DNA from 3 places in the Pseudomonas sp. GG8 genome. Region 2 is predicted to be linked to each of the others. Evidence: predicted binding sites of a transcription regulator. Region 2 holds the regulator's gene; each other region holds the start of a gene.

Region 1 (5,724 bases), 1.3 Mb from region 2:
GAACATGACCCGTCTGTTCGGTTGAGCGTATCTTTGCCATGCCAAAGCAAGGTATTCGATACGCTGTCGAGTAAAGCGCATCTGTGCCAATCTTCCAGCCTGAATTAATGGAGATGGGTTTATGCGTCAGTGGTTAGCGTTCATACCGTTGCTCTGCTGCTTTGCTGTCAGCCACGTGGGCGTCGTCCAAGCCGCTCAATTGAGCGTCGAGCTACCCGACGGGGTCCATATTTGGGACACCGCACAGCTGCTTAAGCATCCGCAAGCGCAGCAGATCCAAATCGCCGAAGATGTTTCCTACAAACGCGCCATGACCTATCGCGCAGTGCCAATGGCGGCGCTGCTTGGGGGCATTACTGCAAAGGATCATCTCCAGGCCGTGGCCACGGATGGGTTTGCCGCCGAGATGCCCGCAGGGCCTTTGCTTGAGAGCACTGGCGCACGCGCGTGGCTGGCGATCGAAGACCCGGCAGCTCCGTGGCCCACGCTGGGCGAAAACCAGCAAAGCCCCGGTCCTTTTTATCTGGTATGGACCGAACCGAAAGCCGGCAACATCAGCCCCGAACAATGGCCCTTCGCGGTCAGTAAAGTACGAATATTAGCGTCCGTGGCTGAACGTTTCCCAATGATGCTGCCGGACCGGGCATTGGCTGCCAATGATCCGATCAATCAAGGGTTTGCACTGTTTCAGAAAAACTGCCTGGCCTGCCATCGCCTCAACGGTGCCGGTGACTCGCAACTGGGTCCGGACCTGAATCAGCCGCACAGCCCCATTGAGTACTTTGCGGGGGACTACCTCAAGCTCTACATCCGAAACCCGCAAAGCCTGCGTCAATGGCCACAGGCAAAAATGCCCGCGATCTCTACAGCGGTGCTGTCCGAGGGTGAGCTGGATCAACTGATTGGCTATCTCAGGCACATGGCGCAACGCAGAACGGCAGCGTCCCCGCTCTAAGCGCTGACGTGCCTGCGAAGAAGCTGACGCGGTGTGTCACACCGCGCTCAGGATGGTTACTGCTGCTGCACCAACAACATCGGCGAGACGAACACTTTGGCATGCATCTGCTCGCAGCCACCGCCACGGCGCATACCCCGTACCGGGCAGGCGTCGAGGTAATCCAGACCCACTGCCAGCTTGAGGTGACGCTCAGGCCGGGACAGTTGATTGGTCACATCGAAGCTGTACCAGGCGTCATCGATCCAGGCTTCCGCCCAGGCATGACTGGCCAGATGCTCGCTGTTTTCGCTATAGAGATAACCTGATACATAACGCGCGGGCACTCCCAGACTACGGGCACAGGCCAGGAACGCATGGGTGTGGTCCTGGCACACGCCTGAACGGCCAGCAAACGCTTCAGCAGCGCTGGTATCGACTTCTGTCGAACCAGGGCTGTAGGTCATGTGTTGGTTCAGACCGTACATCAAGTCGATCAAGGCATTGCGGTCTTTGCGCGTGTGGCACTGCTTGAGCGCAAAGGCACGTATGGCTTCATCGGCTTCAGTCAGACGGGTGAAACGCAGAAATGGCAGCGCTGACTGGCTTTCATGCTCAGCCTCACGCTTCTCGTCGATTTCAACCTGGCCACGGGCACCGATAATGATCGCTTCGTGGGGCTCATCCAGCGTCAATACATGAAGGATATTGCCGAACGGATCGATCTGCGCACGCACCGGGCGCGGCAAGGTCAGCTGCCAGCTGAGTACCTGCTGGCGCTCGCTGTCGTGAGGTGTCAGACGCAAATACTGGATGCTGGCGCGGACCTGATCTTCGTAGTGATAAGTGGTCTCGTGGCTAATTGAGAGTCTCATGCAGCCTCCAGGTATGAAGTGTGGATAGCGTTACCCAATTGGGCCACTAACGGAATGAATTCATTCAGCCATTCATGCAGGCCTTCACCCAGGATTTCATCGATGCTGGTATAGCGCAGACGTGCGTCCAATTCGGCGGCCAAGCGCTGTGCCGGACGGCCATTGGCGCCTGGCAGACTCGCGAGGATCTGATCGAGCTCTTCCAGACAGGCGCGCAACGAGCGCGGGATGTCGGCACGCAACAGCAGCAATTCGGCGACCTGACGCGCACCCGGCGCGTCCCGATACAGCTCGGTGTACGCCTCGAACGACGACAAGGCGCGCAACAAGGCGCTCCACTGGTAGTAGCCGTGCGCCGAACTGTCAGAGATCGCTTCGGTATTTTTCCCGAGCACTTCGAGCATCTCGTAACGGGCGTCGAGCATGCGCAGGGTGTTATCGGCGCGCTCGATGAACGTCCCCAGACGGATAAAACGGAACGCATCGTGACGCATGATGGTGCCATAGGTCGCCCCCCGAAACAGGTGCGAACGCTCTTTGACCCACTCACAAAAACGGCTCATGCCGTAACGACTCAAACCCTGCTCGGCGATGCCGCGTATCTCAAGCCACGTGGCGTTGATGTTTTCCCACATGTCTGCCGTGATTCGTCCGCGCACCGCATGAGCACTGGCCCGAGCGGCACCCAGGCAGCTGTAAATGCTGGCCGGGTTGGTCGCATCCAGGGCGAAAAAATGCAACAAGCGTTCGGCGTGCAACTCACCGTAGCGCTCCAGATAGTCGTCCAGCGTGCCGGTAATCAACAGCGGCATGGCCATTTCATCCAGACCATCGCCGCGCCCATCCTGGGGCATCAGTGACAACGAATAGCTGACGTCGAGCATCCGCGCGAGGTTTTCCGCTCGCTCCAGATAACGCGACATCCAATATAAATCCGAGGCAGTTCTACTTAGCATTGGCAGGCATCCTTAATCCTCAACCACCCAGGTGTCTTTGGTTCCGCCGCCCTGGGACGAGTTCACCACGAGAGAGCCTTCACGCAGGGCTACTCGGGTAAGGCCGCCTGGGACTACTCGGGTTTCACGGCCGGAAAGAACAAATGGGCGCAAGTCGATATGGCGTGGGGCGATGCCGTTCTCGACAAAAGTCGGACAGGTCGACAGGCATAAAGTGGGTTGTGCGATGTACGCGTGGGGCTTGGCTTTCAGGCGGGCACGGAACACTTCGATTTCAGCTGCCGAAGCCGCCGGGCCAACCAACATGCCGTAACCACCCGAACCTTGGGTTTCCTTGACCACCAGTTCCGGCAGATGCGCCAGCACGTGGGACAACTCTTCCGGTTTGCGGCACTGCCAGGTCGGCACATTTTGCAGAATCGGCTCTTCATCCAGATAGAAACGGATCATGTCCGTCACATAGGGATAGATCGACTTGTCGTCCGCTACGCCGGTCCCGATGGCATTGGCCAGCACCACATTGCCCGAGCGATAGGCCGAAAGCAGGCCCGGGACGCCGAGCATTGAGTCGGGGTTAAACGCCAGCGGATCGAGAAACGCATCATCCAGACGCCGGTAGATCACATCGACGGCTTTAGGCCCGTCAGTGGTGCGCATGAAGACGCGATCATCACGCACGAACAGATCGGCCCCTTCCACCAACTCGACACCCATCTCGCGCGCCAGAAAGGCGTGTTCGAAAAAGGCACTGTTAAAGCGGCCAGGAGTCAGGACTACAACGCTCGGATTGTCGATGGGGCTGGAGCTTTTCAAGGTATCGAGGAGCATGTTCGGATAATGATCGATGGGCGCGATGCGCTGAGCGGCGAACAGCTCCGGGAACAGGCGCATCATCATCTTGCGATCTTCGAGCATGTAACTGACGCCGCTGGGTGTGCGCAGGTTGTCTTCGAGCACGTAGTAGGTGCCGTCGCCATCACGCACCAAGTCAACACCGGAAATATGCGAATAAAGGTCACGGTGCAGATTCAGGCCCTGCATCGCCAACTGATATTGCTCGTTGGCCAACACCTGTTCGGCGGGAATAATCCCGGCTTTGATAATCCGTTGATCGTGATACAGGTCGGCGAGAAACATGTTCAACGCCTTGACCCGCTGAATACAGCCGCGTTCCACAATCCGCCATTCGCTGGCAGGAATACTGCGCGGAATCGTATCGAACGGAATCAACCGCTCAGTGCCCTGGTCGTCCCCATACAGCGTGAACGTAATCCCGGCACGATGAAACAAAAGGTCGGCTTCACGTCTGCGCTGAGCCAAAAGCTCCGGCGGCGTCTCACCCAGCCAACGGGCAAACTCCCGATAATGCGGACGGACCAGACCGCCAGCGTCATACATCTCATCATAAAAGGTGCGGATCATGCCGTACTCCTTGTCACCACGGACACCAAAGGCCTTCGCAAGGCCCGTGCCATCGGCATAAACGCTTTAATATCAAACAGTTGGATAAATCCCCTAACGCAACCGCACCATTCCTGTGCAGTAACCGCCCCAACTTATTCACCTACGCCTCATTGCGACGCGTCCTTCAATAACGCTATCTATTACCAGCATAGTCAGCGTTGATTTCACAGGTGTAATTTTGTTTCACAACCCACCCAACAATCCCTCTAACGGTTAGAACCTACAAACTAAAACCGGCTGACAAAAGGTCAGCCGGTAAGGGGATTGCAACGGGGACACCCTCGGGCGTTAATTAAAACGCTTGATTTCCTGAGTCACGCCCCACCCCTCGACCTCACCGTCCAGCGGTGTGATCACCGTTTGAAAGTCTTGCTCGAAATCATCGATCCCACCATAAGTGGCGTACATCACTTTGCTCAATTGAAGATGCCATGCCCCGTCATCACGGACGCTGACCTGCGCGTTCAAGGATTCCCCACGAAACTGCCCTGCCGCTTGCCGTGCCCGCTCCTCATCCGGGAAAACGGCATAAAACTCGATGGGATGAATACGTGCGAAATCAAAACCGCCCTCTTTCATGCGGCGCAGTACGTTACTGCTGATGTCCTCTTGATAGGCTGTGCTCATGAAACGTCCTCCTATGCAACGATAGATAGAGTTTCAACACTCCCAACGCGACCCGCCGATTGGTGGTCGCTCAGCAACAGATAGTCTGTCGCCAGGAGCCAAGCATGTAGCTGACAAGGCCAGATCTATCAGGTAGACCGGGCATCGACATGGAGGAAGCCAAAGCAAGCCAGCTTCGGCCTCATTTGCAGAGTAACCCTATCGGCCGTCCGTGCCAAATGGCAGATCAAGCAATGGCCAAAGGTATGATTCAAGGAGTTTCAGTGACCGAAATAATTTGCACACTGTGCAGTGCCTTCAGGGATTTTACCGTCGGCTCGGGTGCCCGGCCGTCAAGGTCGTTCAGATCAAGTTTATCAACCACAGGGTACAAAACCTCGCGTAGATAGTCTGCCGCTGTCTCCATATCAGGACGCTGCTCGCTGCCAAACTCTAGGCTTTGTCGGACGCCATCTTTATCAAGATAAGTAATGGTCCACTGTTTCATCTATGTCTCCTCAGCGAAGCCGAAGAAAGCGGCTTACTTAATCTGGACCCTGAAAATCCAGTATTCGTTCCACTGTTTTGGCTGCCGGGCGGACAAAAAAAGAGACCGGTAAAGGTCTCTTTTTTAGTACGCCGCTCGCTTAGCGCGGCTTGCTGTCGACCACGCCCGCGGTATTCTCCATCAGGCTCTTAGTTGCGGTTTGCAGGAAGCTTTCCAGCTTCAGCCTTAGCTGTGGTAAATCAGCTTGTTGAGGCATCAGTTCGGCGTGGGGCTTGGCGCCCAGCTCATATTGGTACACGCGAGGTTCCATATCCTTGGGCTCGATCAGAATACGATCGCCAGTCACCAGGGCGACGGTCAACTCGCCCCCCGATGGTTTGA
Region 2 (5,724 bases):
CCCACCCGGGCGGCGCGCTTGGCAGACGTTTGCTGCTCAAAGTCGAACACGTCATGCATACCGGTGAAGATTTGCCAAAGGTTCAGTGCGGCACGCTACTGCGTGATGCGCTGATGGAAATGACCCACAAGGGCTTGGGCATGACCGCCGTGGTGGAGGCCAATGGCCGCCTCGCCGGGATATTTACCGACGGCGACTTGCGCAGAACCCTGGACCGCAGCATCGATATTCGTCAGGCGAGCATCGACGAAGTGATGACACTCCACGGCAAGACAGCTCGCCCCGAGATGCTTGCAGCCGAGGCGCTGAAAATCATGGAAGACCACAAAATTGGAGCCTTGATCGTGGTCGACAAGAACGACCACCCTATTGGCGCCTTCAACCTGCAAGACCTGCTGCGCGCGGGGGTTATGTAATGAGCGAAGCGACGATGCAGGACCTGCTGCAACGCGGCAAGAACATCAAACTGGCCATTTTCGACGTCGATGGCGTGCTGACGGACGGACGCCTGTACTTTCTCGAAGACGGCAGTGAGTTCAAAACGTTTAATACACTCGACGGCCAAGGCATAAAAATGCTGATTGCCTCGGGCGTGCACACCGCTATCATCAGCGGGCGTCGCACGCCGGTGGTCGAGCGCCGCGCGCAGAATCTGGGCATCCAACACTTGTATCAAGGCCGCGAAGATAAACTGGTCGTTCTTGACGAACTACTTGCCCAACTCAATCTAAGCTATGAACAGGTCGCGTACTTAGGTGACGACCTGCCAGACTTGCCTGTCATTCGGCGCGTTGGCCTTGGCATGGCGGTCGCCAATGCGGCCGGTTTTGTTCGCCAACATGCACACGGCATTACTCAGGCTCGCGGCGGCGAAGGCGCAGCGCGCGAATTTTGCGAGTTGATCCTTAGCGCTCAAGGCAGCCTTGAAGCGGCCCACGCCGCCTACTTATAGAAGTCATTTATGCTGAGTAAAAAGATTCGCCGGTTTTTGATTCTGGGCGTGCTTGCGCTGATGCTGGCGGCCGCAGGCTACTGGAACATCAGCCCTGAAACCTTTCTGGAGCAGCGGGTTGCACCCGTTGACCCGGCCGCCATCGACTTTTATGCGATGAATGCTCACAGCCTGCAGTTCCTGCCGGACGGCAAGCTTCAATACGACATGACCGCCGACAAGGTCGAACATGTGCAGATTTCCGACATCACCCTGCTGACCAATCCAGATCTGCAACTGTATCGCGGCGCCCTCTTTCCCTGGCATGTCCAGAGCAAGAAGGGAGAAGTCTCTCCCGGCGGCACCGAGGTCGAGCTCATCGATTCAGTACGTATCGCACGCACTGACGAAAAAAACCGGACAACGATTATTACCAGCAGTCGAATGACTGTATTCCCACAGAAGCAATATGCGCAGACCGAGCAAGCCGTTAGAATCGACGGTTTCGGCGGCGTATCCACTGGCACGGGTATGAAAGCGTATTTGAACGACGGCAGGATGCACCTGCTGTCCAACGTAAGAGGACAGTATGAGGCTCGTTAAAACCCTCCCTTTTTTGCTCGGTTTGGGCGCAGCACTGGGAAGCGTGAGCGCCTGGGCTCTGCCGACGGACCGCGATCAGCCTATTCATATTCAGTCTGACGATGCGCAACTCGATGACAAGCAGGGCATTGCCACCTACAAAGGCAATGTCATCATCACCCAAGGCTCCATGAAGATCACGGGCAACACCGTGACCATCACCCGGACGCCAACAGGTGAAGTCGACGTATTTACCGCCGTTGGCAATCTTGCTTACTACGAACAGAAACCTGCCGTCGACAAGCCTATCGTTCAAGCGTACGGCGTGACCATCCAGTACTTCGCCGCCCTTGACCGGATCATCCTGATCGACAAGGCCAAGGTCATCAACGACGGCAATACGTCCGAAGGCGAGAAAATCGTCTATGACACGACGAAACAAATCGTCAATGCCGGCCGCGCCAACGGAGCCAAGGTGACGGCACCACGTCCGCGGATCGACATGGTCATCCAGCCGAAAAACAAACCCGCACCGCAGAAGGCTCCGTAATGGCGACGCTTAAAGCCCAGCATCTGGCTAAAAGCTATAAGGGTCGCCAGGTTGTGCGCGATGTCAGTCTCTCGATCGAGAGCGGGCAAATCGTGGGGCTGCTTGGCCCTAACGGTGCTGGCAAAACCACCTGTTTCTACATGATCGTAGGTTTGGTCCAGGCCGATCAGGGTCGCGTCTTGATCGACGATCAAGACGTCAGCCATCAACCCATGCACGGTCGCGCACGCGCCGGGATCGGCTATCTGCCGCAGGAAGCCTCGATTTTTCGCAAACTGTCGGTTGCCGATAACATCATGGCGATCCTCGAGACCCGCAAGGAACTCGACCGTACAGCGCGTCGCAAGGAGCTGGAAAGCCTGCTGCAGGAGTTCCACATCAGCCACATACGCGACAACCTGGGCATGAGCCTGTCCGGCGGTGAACGCCGTCGTGTGGAAATCGCTCGCGCCCTGGCGACTTCGCCAAAATTCATCTTGCTCGATGAACCGTTTGCCGGTGTCGACCCCATTTCCGTCGGCGATATCAAGCAAATCATTTATCACTTGAAAGCCAAGGGCATCGGCGTACTGATCACCGATCACAACGTACGTGACACCCTGGATATTTGTGAAACCGCTTACATCGTCAACGACGGGCAACTGATCGCTGAGGGTGATTCAGAAACCATTCTGGCTAACCAACTGGTTAAAGAGGTTTACCTCGGCCATGAGTTCCGCCTGTAAGCTCTGCGGTGTTTCGCTCTTCATCGGCGACGGACGCTAGGGTGCAGTGCTGACAAGAACATTAATTGTCATCACGCTCTAGGCAAACACTTAGGTTTCAGGCATATAATTTGCTTAAGTTGGCGCTTCGGCGCCCTGTAGTGGATGGCGCATGTGCGCCGGCGAAATAAGGTGTTAAGCCCCTGCCATGAAACCATCGCTAGTCCTGAGAATGGGCCAGCAGCTGACGATGACACCGCAGCTGCAACAGGCCATCCGCCTCCTCCAATTGTCGACCCTGGACCTTCAACAGGAAATCCAGGAAGCGTTGGAGTCGAACCCTATGCTGGAACGCCAGGAAGAAGGCGACGACTTCGACAATGCCGATCCGTTGGCCGACAACATAGAGAAACCCAATCCTGACGTACAGGAACCTACCTACCAGGAGCCCGCCCCGACGGTGGACAACCTGGAAGAAGGCGACTGGAACGACCGCATCCCCAACGAGCTGCCCGTTGATACCGCTTGGGATGACGTGTATCAGACCAGTGCCAGCAGCCTGCCCAGCAGCAACAACGACGATGACGAATGGGACTTCACCACTCGCACATCGGCCGGCGAGAGCCTGCAAAGCCATCTGTTGTGGCAATTGAATCTGGCCCCCATGTCCGATACTGATCGGTTGATCGCCGTCACGCTGATCGACTGCATCAACAATCAGGGCTACCTGGACGAGTCGCTTGAGGAAATCCTCGATGCCTTCGACCCGGAAATGGATGTCGAACTGGATGAAATCGAAGCAGTACTGCACCGTATCCAGCAATTCGAACCCGCGGGTATCGGCGCTCGCAACCTGAGCGAATGCCTGTCACTGCAATTGCGTCAGCTCCCCGCGAAGACTCGCTGGCTGGCCGAGGCACAACGCTTGGTCGGAGACTTCATCGACCTGCTTGGCAGCCGCGACTACGCTCAGCTGATGCGGCGCATGAAGCTCAAGGAAGACGAACTGCGCCAGGTCATTGAACTGGTGCAGAGCCTCAACCCGCGCCCAGGCTCGCAGATCGAGTCGAGCGAGGCCGAATACGTTGTGCCCGACGTGATCGTGCGCAAAGACAACGAGCGCTGGCTGGTAGAGCTCAATCAAGAGTCCGTGCCCCGTCTGCGGGTCAACCCCCAATACGCAGGGTTCGTCCGCAGGGCCGACACCAGCGCTGACAACACCTTCATGCGCAATCAGTTGCAAGAGGCACGCTGGTTCATCAAGAGCCTGCAGAGCCGCAACGAAACGCTGATGAAAGTGGCCACGCAGATCGTCGAGCACCAGCGCGGCTTTCTTGAGTATGGCGACGAAGCCATGAAACCCTTGGTTCTGCATGACATCGCCGAAGCGGTAGGCATGCACGAATCGACGATTTCACGTGTGACCACGCAAAAATTCATGCATACCCCGCGCGGTATTTACGAACTGAAATATTTCTTTTCCAGTCACGTAAGCACCTCAGAGGGCGGAGAGTGTTCGTCCACGGCCATTCGCGCGATCATCAAAAAACTGGTAGCTGCGGAAAATCAGAAAAAGCCGTTGAGTGACAGCAAGATCGCTGGTTTACTGGAGGCACAAGGCATTCAGGTAGCTCGGCGCACGGTCGCTAAATACCGCGAATCACTTGGGATAGCACCTTCAAGCGAACGCAAGCGATTGATGTAAGGGTGGCCGTACGCCGTAGCGTTCCAGTGGTAGGCATTCAAGCCTGCCTCTTTATGTACTGGCAACGAAGGAGACGCTGTATGCAAGTCAACATCAGTGGACACCAATTGGAAGTGACCAAGCCCCTGCGCGAATACATCGAGCTCAAATTCAAGAAGCTCGAAGGGCACTTTGACAAGATTACCAATGTGCAGGTAACGATGGCAGTCGAGAAACTGAAACAGAAAATCGAAGCCACACTGCACATCCACGGTGGAGAGGTGGTCGCTAACGCAGAACATGACGACATGTATGCGGCAATCGACCTACTCACTGACAAGCTGGACCGACAATTGCTCAAGCATAAGGAAAAGCAGCAGAACATCCTGAAAGGTGCGACTGCTCGCTAACACCCACAACCCATGATCCGACTTGAAAATATCCTGACTGCCGGCCGTTCACTCGTGAACGTGCCGAGCAGCAGTAAAAAAAATGTTCTTGAGCAAGTTGCCAAACTGATCGGCCGTGAAACGGAGCTTGATTCGGACTTGGTACTCACGAGCCTTATTGCCCGCGAAAAACTCGGCTCGACCGGTTTCGGCAATGGCATCGCCATCCCGCATTGCCGGCTGGCGGGCTGCCCAATGCCCATCAGCGCCCTCCTGCACCTCGACACCCCCGTAGATTTTGACGCCATCGACGGCAGGCCTGTAGACCTGCTTTTTGTCCTTCTAGTCCCGGAAGCCGCCACCGACGAACACCTGGAGCTGCTGCGCCAGATAGCCAGCATGCTCGACCGCGCCGATGTGCGCGACCGCCTACGCAGCGCCCAAAGCGATGAAGCGCTTTATCAAGTGGTGCTGGACGTGCAGAACGGCCATTAATGATGCGCATGATCATCGTCAGCGGCCGATCCGGCTCCGGCAAGAGCACAGCACTGGATGTACTGGAAGACAACGGCTTCTATTGCATCGACAACCTGCCTGCAGGCCTGCTCCCGGAGCTGGCTGAACGTGCCCTGATTCATACCGAACTGGCTCAGCCGCTGGTCGCCGTGTCCATCGACGCGCGCAATCTGCCGAGCCATCTGTCGCGTTTTCCCGAATTACTGGAAGAGGTCCGCAGCCGCCACATCCAATGCGATGTGCTGTACCTCGACGCCGATGAAGAGACCCTGCTAAAACGATTCTCTGAAACCCGTCGTCGCCACCCCCTGAGCAGCACCAACCGCTCGCTTGCCGAAGCGATACGTGACGAGAGCAACCTGCTTGGG
Region 3 (5,724 bases), 4.6 Mb from region 2:
CTAGGCGGTGCGGCAGGTGGCGCAGTGGGCGCAGACCGTCGCAACCGTGGTGAAGCCGCTATTGGTGGCGGCTTGGGCGCAGCGGGCGGCAACGTGCTTGGCCGCAGCGTCGGCGGCACTACCGGCAGCCTGATCGGCGCAGCAGCCGGTGGCGGTGCAGGTGGCGCCCTGGGTAACTACATGGGCAACGAAAGCCGCGACGATGGTCGTGGAGACCGCCGCTACCGTGGTCGCGATGATCGTCGTGATTACCGCGGCGACCATCGCGGTCGTGGTCATGCCTATGGTCATCGCAAACATTGGGATGATCATGATCGCCGCTGAGTGATCGCACGTGTCGCTATATCTGCCGCTGGCTGCACTCCCCACGCAGCCAGCGCTGCTTTAAAGTCCGCTAAACCAACCTTCTGATCAACACCGGTCGCCTGCCCGCTGGGGAGCCGTGTCTGTCATATACCGTCTAATTAGCGCTCGAGTGGACCAACCCAGTCAAACTTGACGCACCACTCTTACAGCGTTTCTGACATTTTCCAGACAAACAAAAACGCCCCCGACCTTGCGGTCGGGGGCGTTTTTTTAACAGCTAACTAATGAATCAGTTGCCGTTTTTCTTGGCAGAGCGGGTGCGCTCGCTTTCACCAAGGATTTTCTTACGCAGGCGGATCGACTTCGGCGTTACTTCGCAGAGTTCGTCTTCTTGAACGAATTCCAGCGCTTGTTCCAAAGTGAAACGGATAGGCGGAACCAAAGCGATGGTTTCGTCTTTACCGGAAGCACGCATGTTATCGAGCTTCTTGCCTTTGGTTGGGTTAACGCCCAGGTCGTTGTCACGGCTGTTGATGCCGACGATTTGACCTTCGTACACGTCTTCACCGTGACCCAGGAACAGCTTGCCACGCGCCTGCAGAGTTTCCAGCGAGTAGGTCAAAGCCTTACCGGTAGCAACCGAAACCAGTACGCCGTTCTGACGACCGGACATGTCGCCGGACTTCATTACGTCGTAACGGTCGAAGATGCTGGTCAGGATGCCGGCACCGGATGTCAGGGTCAGGAATTCGTTACGGAAACCGATCAAGCCACGTGCCGGGATGTTGTACTCAAGGCGAACACGCCCTTTGCCATCCGGAACCATGTTGGTCAGGTCGCCTTTACGGATACCGATTTGCTCCATGATCGCGCCTTGCGCAATTTCCGGCAGGTCGATGGTGACGTTTTCGTACGGTTCGTGCTTAACGCCGTCAACCATACGGATGATCACTTCTGGACGACCAACGCCCATTTCGAAGCCTTCGCGACGCATGGTTTCGATCAGTACCGAGAGGTGCAGCTCACCACGGCCGGACACTTTGAACTTGTCAGCCGAGTCGCCTTCTTCAACGCGCAGTGCAACGTTGAACAGCAATTCTTTGTCCAGACGTTCCTTGATGTTACGGCTGGTGACGAACTTGCCTTCTTTACCGCAGAAAGGCGAGTCGTTTACCTGGAAAGTCATGGAAACGGTTGGTTCGTCAACGGTCAGCGGCTTCATCGCTTCGACGTTCAGTGGGTCGCACAGAGTGTCGGAGATGAACAGCTGGTCGAAGCCGCTGATGCAGACGATGTCGCCGGCAGCTGCTTCTTCAACGTCGATACGGTGCAGACCGTGGTGACCCATCAACTTCAGGATACGACCGTTACGGCGCTTGCCGTCAATGTCGATAGCCACAACTTGAGTGTTCGGCTTGACGCGACCACGAGCGATACGGCCAACGCCGATAACACCCAGGAAGCTGTTGTAGTCCAGTGCCGAGATTTGCATCTGGAACGGGCCGTCACGGTCAACTTGTGGAGCCGGGACGTGGTCGACGATGGCCTGGTACAGCGGGGTCATGTCTTCAGCCATGTCGGTATGTTCCAGACCGGCAATACCGTTCAGGGCCGAAGCGTAGATAACCTGGAAGTCCAGTTGTTCTTCGGTAGCACCCAGGTTGTCGAACAGGTCGAAAATCTGGTCCAGAACCCAGTCCGGACGTGCGCCCGGACGGTCAACCTTGTTGATTACCACGATCGGACGCAGGCCGGCTTCGAAAGCCTTCTTGGTCACGAAACGGGTTTGCGGCATAGGGCCGTCTTGAGCGTCAACCAGCAGCAGAACGGAGTCAACCATCGACATTACGCGTTCTACTTCGCCGCCGAAGTCGGCGTGGCCCGGGGTATCCACGATGTTGATGTGGTAGCCGTTCCAGTTGATAGCGGTGTTTTTAGCCAGGATGGTAATACCGCGCTCTTTTTCCTGGTCGTTGGAGTCCATCACGCGCTCGTCGTTGAGCTCGTTGCGCTCCAGGGTGCCGGATTGACGCAAGAGTTTGTCTACCAGGGTGGTTTTACCATGGTCAACGTGAGCAATGATGGCGATGTTACGTAGATTTTCGATCACTTGTGTATCTCGATCAGAGGATTCGGTCAGCTGCCTATTGTAGGCAGCTATTAACAGTAGAGTCGGCGAAAGCCATGACGGCTTGACGACTGGCGTCGGGGGGCCGGTGACGCAAGCCACAGGCAAACAGCCCCGGGCACTTAGCTCGGTCGATAAACGCGCACATTGGCATGCCCCTCACTGAGCAAATGGTGGGCATGCAGGCGACTCATCACGCCTTTGTCGCAATACAACAGGTACTGGCGAGTCTCATCCAGTTCCTTGAAGCGGCTGTTCAATGCATAGAACGGCAGCGTCTGTATTTCAATGCCAGGCAACTCCAGCGGTTCGTCATGCTGAGCATCCGGATGACGGATGTCGACGATGACCTGACCGGCCAGTGCTTCACTGACTTCCTCGATTTCAATGTCCTGGCCCAATTCGTCGATAACGCGATCGATCGGCACCAACCTGGCTTGCTCAAGCGCACGCTCGAGCACCGCCATATCAAACTGCTGTTCTTCATACTCCACGCGGTTGCGCTTGGCGTGGGTCTTGGGGTTGACCGAAATCACCCCACAATACTCGGGCATGTGCTTGGCGAAATCGGCAGTGCCTATATCGTAAGCCTGATCGATGATGTCTTGCTTGTGGCTGGCGATCAGTGGACGCAAAACCAGCTTTTCCGTGACCGAATCGATCAGCGACAGATTGGGCAGGGTCTGGCTGGAGACCTGAGAGATCGCCTCGCCTGTTACCAGCACATCAATCTCGAGCCGATCAGCGATACGGGTCGCTGCGCGCAACATCATACGCTTCAACACCACGCCCATATGACTGTTATCGACTTTACCGAGAATTTCTCCCAGTACTTCTTCAAACGGGACGCTGACAAATAGCACGCGTTGCGAGCTACCGTACTTCTTCCACAAGAAATGGGCGACTTCCATCACCCCTAATTCGTGGGCGCGACCACCGAGATTGAAGAAGCAGAAGTGGCTCATCAGCCCACGGCGCATGATCTGGTAGGCCGCGACCGTGGAATCGAAACCGCCGGACATCAGCACCAGTGTCTGCTCGAGCGCACCCAGCGGATAACCGCCGATGCTGTTGTGCTGACCGTGAATCACAAACAACCGTTGGTCGCGAATTTCCATGCGCACTTCGATTTCGGGTGCTTTCAGGGAAATTCCGGCAGCGCCGCACTGCTGGCGAAGCTGGCTACCGACGTATTTCTCGACATCCATGGAGCTGAAACTGTGTTTGCCGGCACGCTTGCAGCGCACTGAAAACATTTTGCCGGCCAACGATGCGCCGACGTGTTCTTTACACTTGGCGACGATGTCGTCCATATCGCCTAGCGGGTATTCATTGACCTGCAAAAAATGTGCGATGCCCGGCATGCAACTCAGGCGCTCAATCATCTCCTGCAAGGCTTTCGGCTCGCTAACCCTGGTTTCGACCTCAAGATTGTCCCACACGCCTCCCACCACCAATGCCGGGTCCAGATCACGGAGCACGGTACGGATGTTTTTGGCCAACTGGCGGATGAAACGCTTACGCACCGGCCGGCTTTTGATAGTGATTTCGGGGAAGACTTTTACGATTAGTTTCATGTAAAAAACGCGCGAGGTGCCAGCCGAAAAATAGGGGGCAGGATTATAGCGGAAATTGCTCAAGGTTTAACCAGTTATCGTACAGCCAATATTGCACGCACCAAAAAAGACCGCTCTCTCATCAATCCGCATCATATCAGTGCATCAAATTTTCGATTTATCAGCTTTAATGCCCGCAATGCCTGCGTTTGGCGCGAAAAACCCAAGTCGGGGCACTGGCATGCAATTTGCTCCCTTGTGAGGCAGGTTGCCTTGGCAGAGTATTCGCGCCGGCATCACCCAATTCTAAGGGCCAAACCACTAAAGTGGCCCGAAGCCACCCGGAGGACACCATGTCGAAGTCGGTTCAACTCATCAAAGATCATGACGTTAAATGGATTGATCTGCGCTTCACTGATACCAAAGGCACTCAGCACCACGTGACCATGCCGGCTCGCGATGCGCTGGATGAAGATTTCTTTGAAATCGGCAAAATGTTCGACGGTTCCTCCATTGCGGGCTGGAAAGGCATCGAAGCGTCCGACATGATCCTTATGCCTGACGACAGCACTGCCGTGCTCGACCCGTTCACCGAAGAGCCAACCATCATCCTGGTTTGCGACATCATCGAACCTTCGACCATGCAAGGCTATGACCGCGACCCACGCGCCATTGCCCGTCGCGCTGAGGAATACCTGAAGTCCACGGGTATCGGCGACACTGTTTTCGTTGGCCCGGAACCAGAATTCTTCATCTTCGACGAAGTGAAGTTCAAGTCCGACATCTCCGGTTCCATGTTCAAGATCTTCTCCGAACAAGGCTCCTGGATGTCTGACCAGGACGTGGAAGGCGGCAACCGTGGCCACCGTCCAGGTATCAAAGGCGGCTACTTCCCGGTTCCACCGTTCGACCACGACCACGAAATCCGTACCTCCATGTGTAATGCCATGGAAGAAATGGGCCTGGTCATCGAAGTTCACCACCACGAAGTGGCGACTGCCGGTCAGAACGAAATCGGCGTGAAATTCAACACCCTGGTTGCCAAGGCTGATGAAGTTCAGACCCTGAAATACTGCGTACACAACGTAGCCGATGCCTACGGCCGTACCGCTACCTTCATGCCTAAGCCTCTGTATGGCGACAACGGTTCAGGTATGCACGTACACATGTCCATCTCCAAAGATGGCAAGAACACCTTCGCAGGCGAAGGCTATGCCGGCCTGTCCGATACCGCCCTGTTCTTCATCGGCGGCATCATCAAGCACGGTAAAGCACTGAACGGCTTCACCAACCCGTCGACCAACTCCTACAAGCGTCTGGTCCCAGGTTTCGAAGCACCGGTAATGCTCGCCTACTCGGCTCGCAACCGTTCCGCGTCGATCCGTATTCCTTACGTGTCCAGCCCTAAAGCTCGCCGTATCGAAGCTCGCTTCCCGGATCCAGCAGCTAACCCGTACCTGGGCTTCGCTGCACTGTTGATGGCTGGCCTGGACGGCATCCAGAACAAAATCCACCCAGGCGACGCTGCTGACAAAAACCTGTACGACCTGCCGCCTGAAGAGGCGAAAGAGATCCCACAAGTTTGCGGCAGCTTGAAAGAAGCCCTGGAAGAGCTGGACAAAGGTCGTGCGTTCCTGACCAAAGGCGGCGTATTCAGCGATGACTTCATCGACGCTTACATCGCTCTGAAAAGCGAAGAAGAAATCAAAGTACGCACCTTCGTACACCCACTGG

The links. Region 2 encodes sigma-54, which starts transcription at its own class of promoters, with help from an activator protein. Its sites were predicted from a motif close to ANTGGCATNNANNTTGCTNT; they were not measured.
Region 1: ACVBEG_RS08115 (circularly permuted type 2 ATP-grasp protein) is a predicted target of sigma-54. The motif match lies at 4,222-4,241, and genes of this name have one in related genera.
Region 3: glnA (glutamate--ammonia ligase) is a predicted target of sigma-54. The motif match lies at 4,226-4,245, and genes of this name have one in related genera.

What each region holds. Positions count from the first base shown of each region.
Region 1 is NZ_JBRIIP010000001.1:1,659,136-1,664,859, reverse strand. Features, by position in the region: gene ACVBEG_RS08130 (cytochrome c) at 122-955, shown strand; gene ACVBEG_RS08125 (transglutaminase family protein) at 1,012-1,809, opposite strand; gene ACVBEG_RS08120 (alpha-E domain-containing protein) at 1,806-2,765, opposite strand; gene ACVBEG_RS08115 (circularly permuted type 2 ATP-grasp protein) at 2,778-4,187, opposite strand; gene ACVBEG_RS08110 (ribonuclease E inhibitor RraB) at 4,518-4,856, opposite strand; gene ACVBEG_RS08105 (hypothetical protein) at 5,107-5,343, opposite strand; gene ACVBEG_RS08100 (LTA synthase family protein) at 5,483-5,724, opposite strand, start outside.
Region 2 is NZ_JBRIIP010000001.1:312,268-317,991, reverse strand. Features, by position in the region: gene ACVBEG_RS01605 (KpsF/GutQ family sugar-phosphate isomerase) at 1-416, shown strand, start outside; gene kdsC (3-deoxy-manno-octulosonate-8-phosphatase KdsC) at 416-952, shown strand; gene lptC (LPS export ABC transporter periplasmic protein LptC) at 962-1,534, shown strand; gene lptA (lipopolysaccharide transport periplasmic protein LptA) at 1,521-2,063, shown strand; gene lptB (LPS export ABC transporter ATP-binding protein) at 2,063-2,788, shown strand; gene ACVBEG_RS01580 (RNA polymerase factor sigma-54) at 2,976-4,472, shown strand; gene hpf (ribosome hibernation-promoting factor, HPF/YfiA family) at 4,553-4,861, shown strand; gene ptsN (PTS IIA-like nitrogen regulatory protein PtsN) at 4,874-5,335, shown strand; gene rapZ (RNase adapter RapZ) at 5,338-5,724, shown strand, end outside.
Region 3 is NZ_JBRIIP010000001.1:4,928,323-4,934,046, forward strand. Features, by position in the region: gene ACVBEG_RS23310 (glycine zipper domain-containing protein) at 1-324, shown strand, start outside; gene typA (translational GTPase TypA) at 596-2,416, opposite strand; gene thiI (tRNA uracil 4-sulfurtransferase ThiI) at 2,557-4,011, opposite strand; gene glnA (glutamate--ammonia ligase) at 4,344-5,724, shown strand, end outside.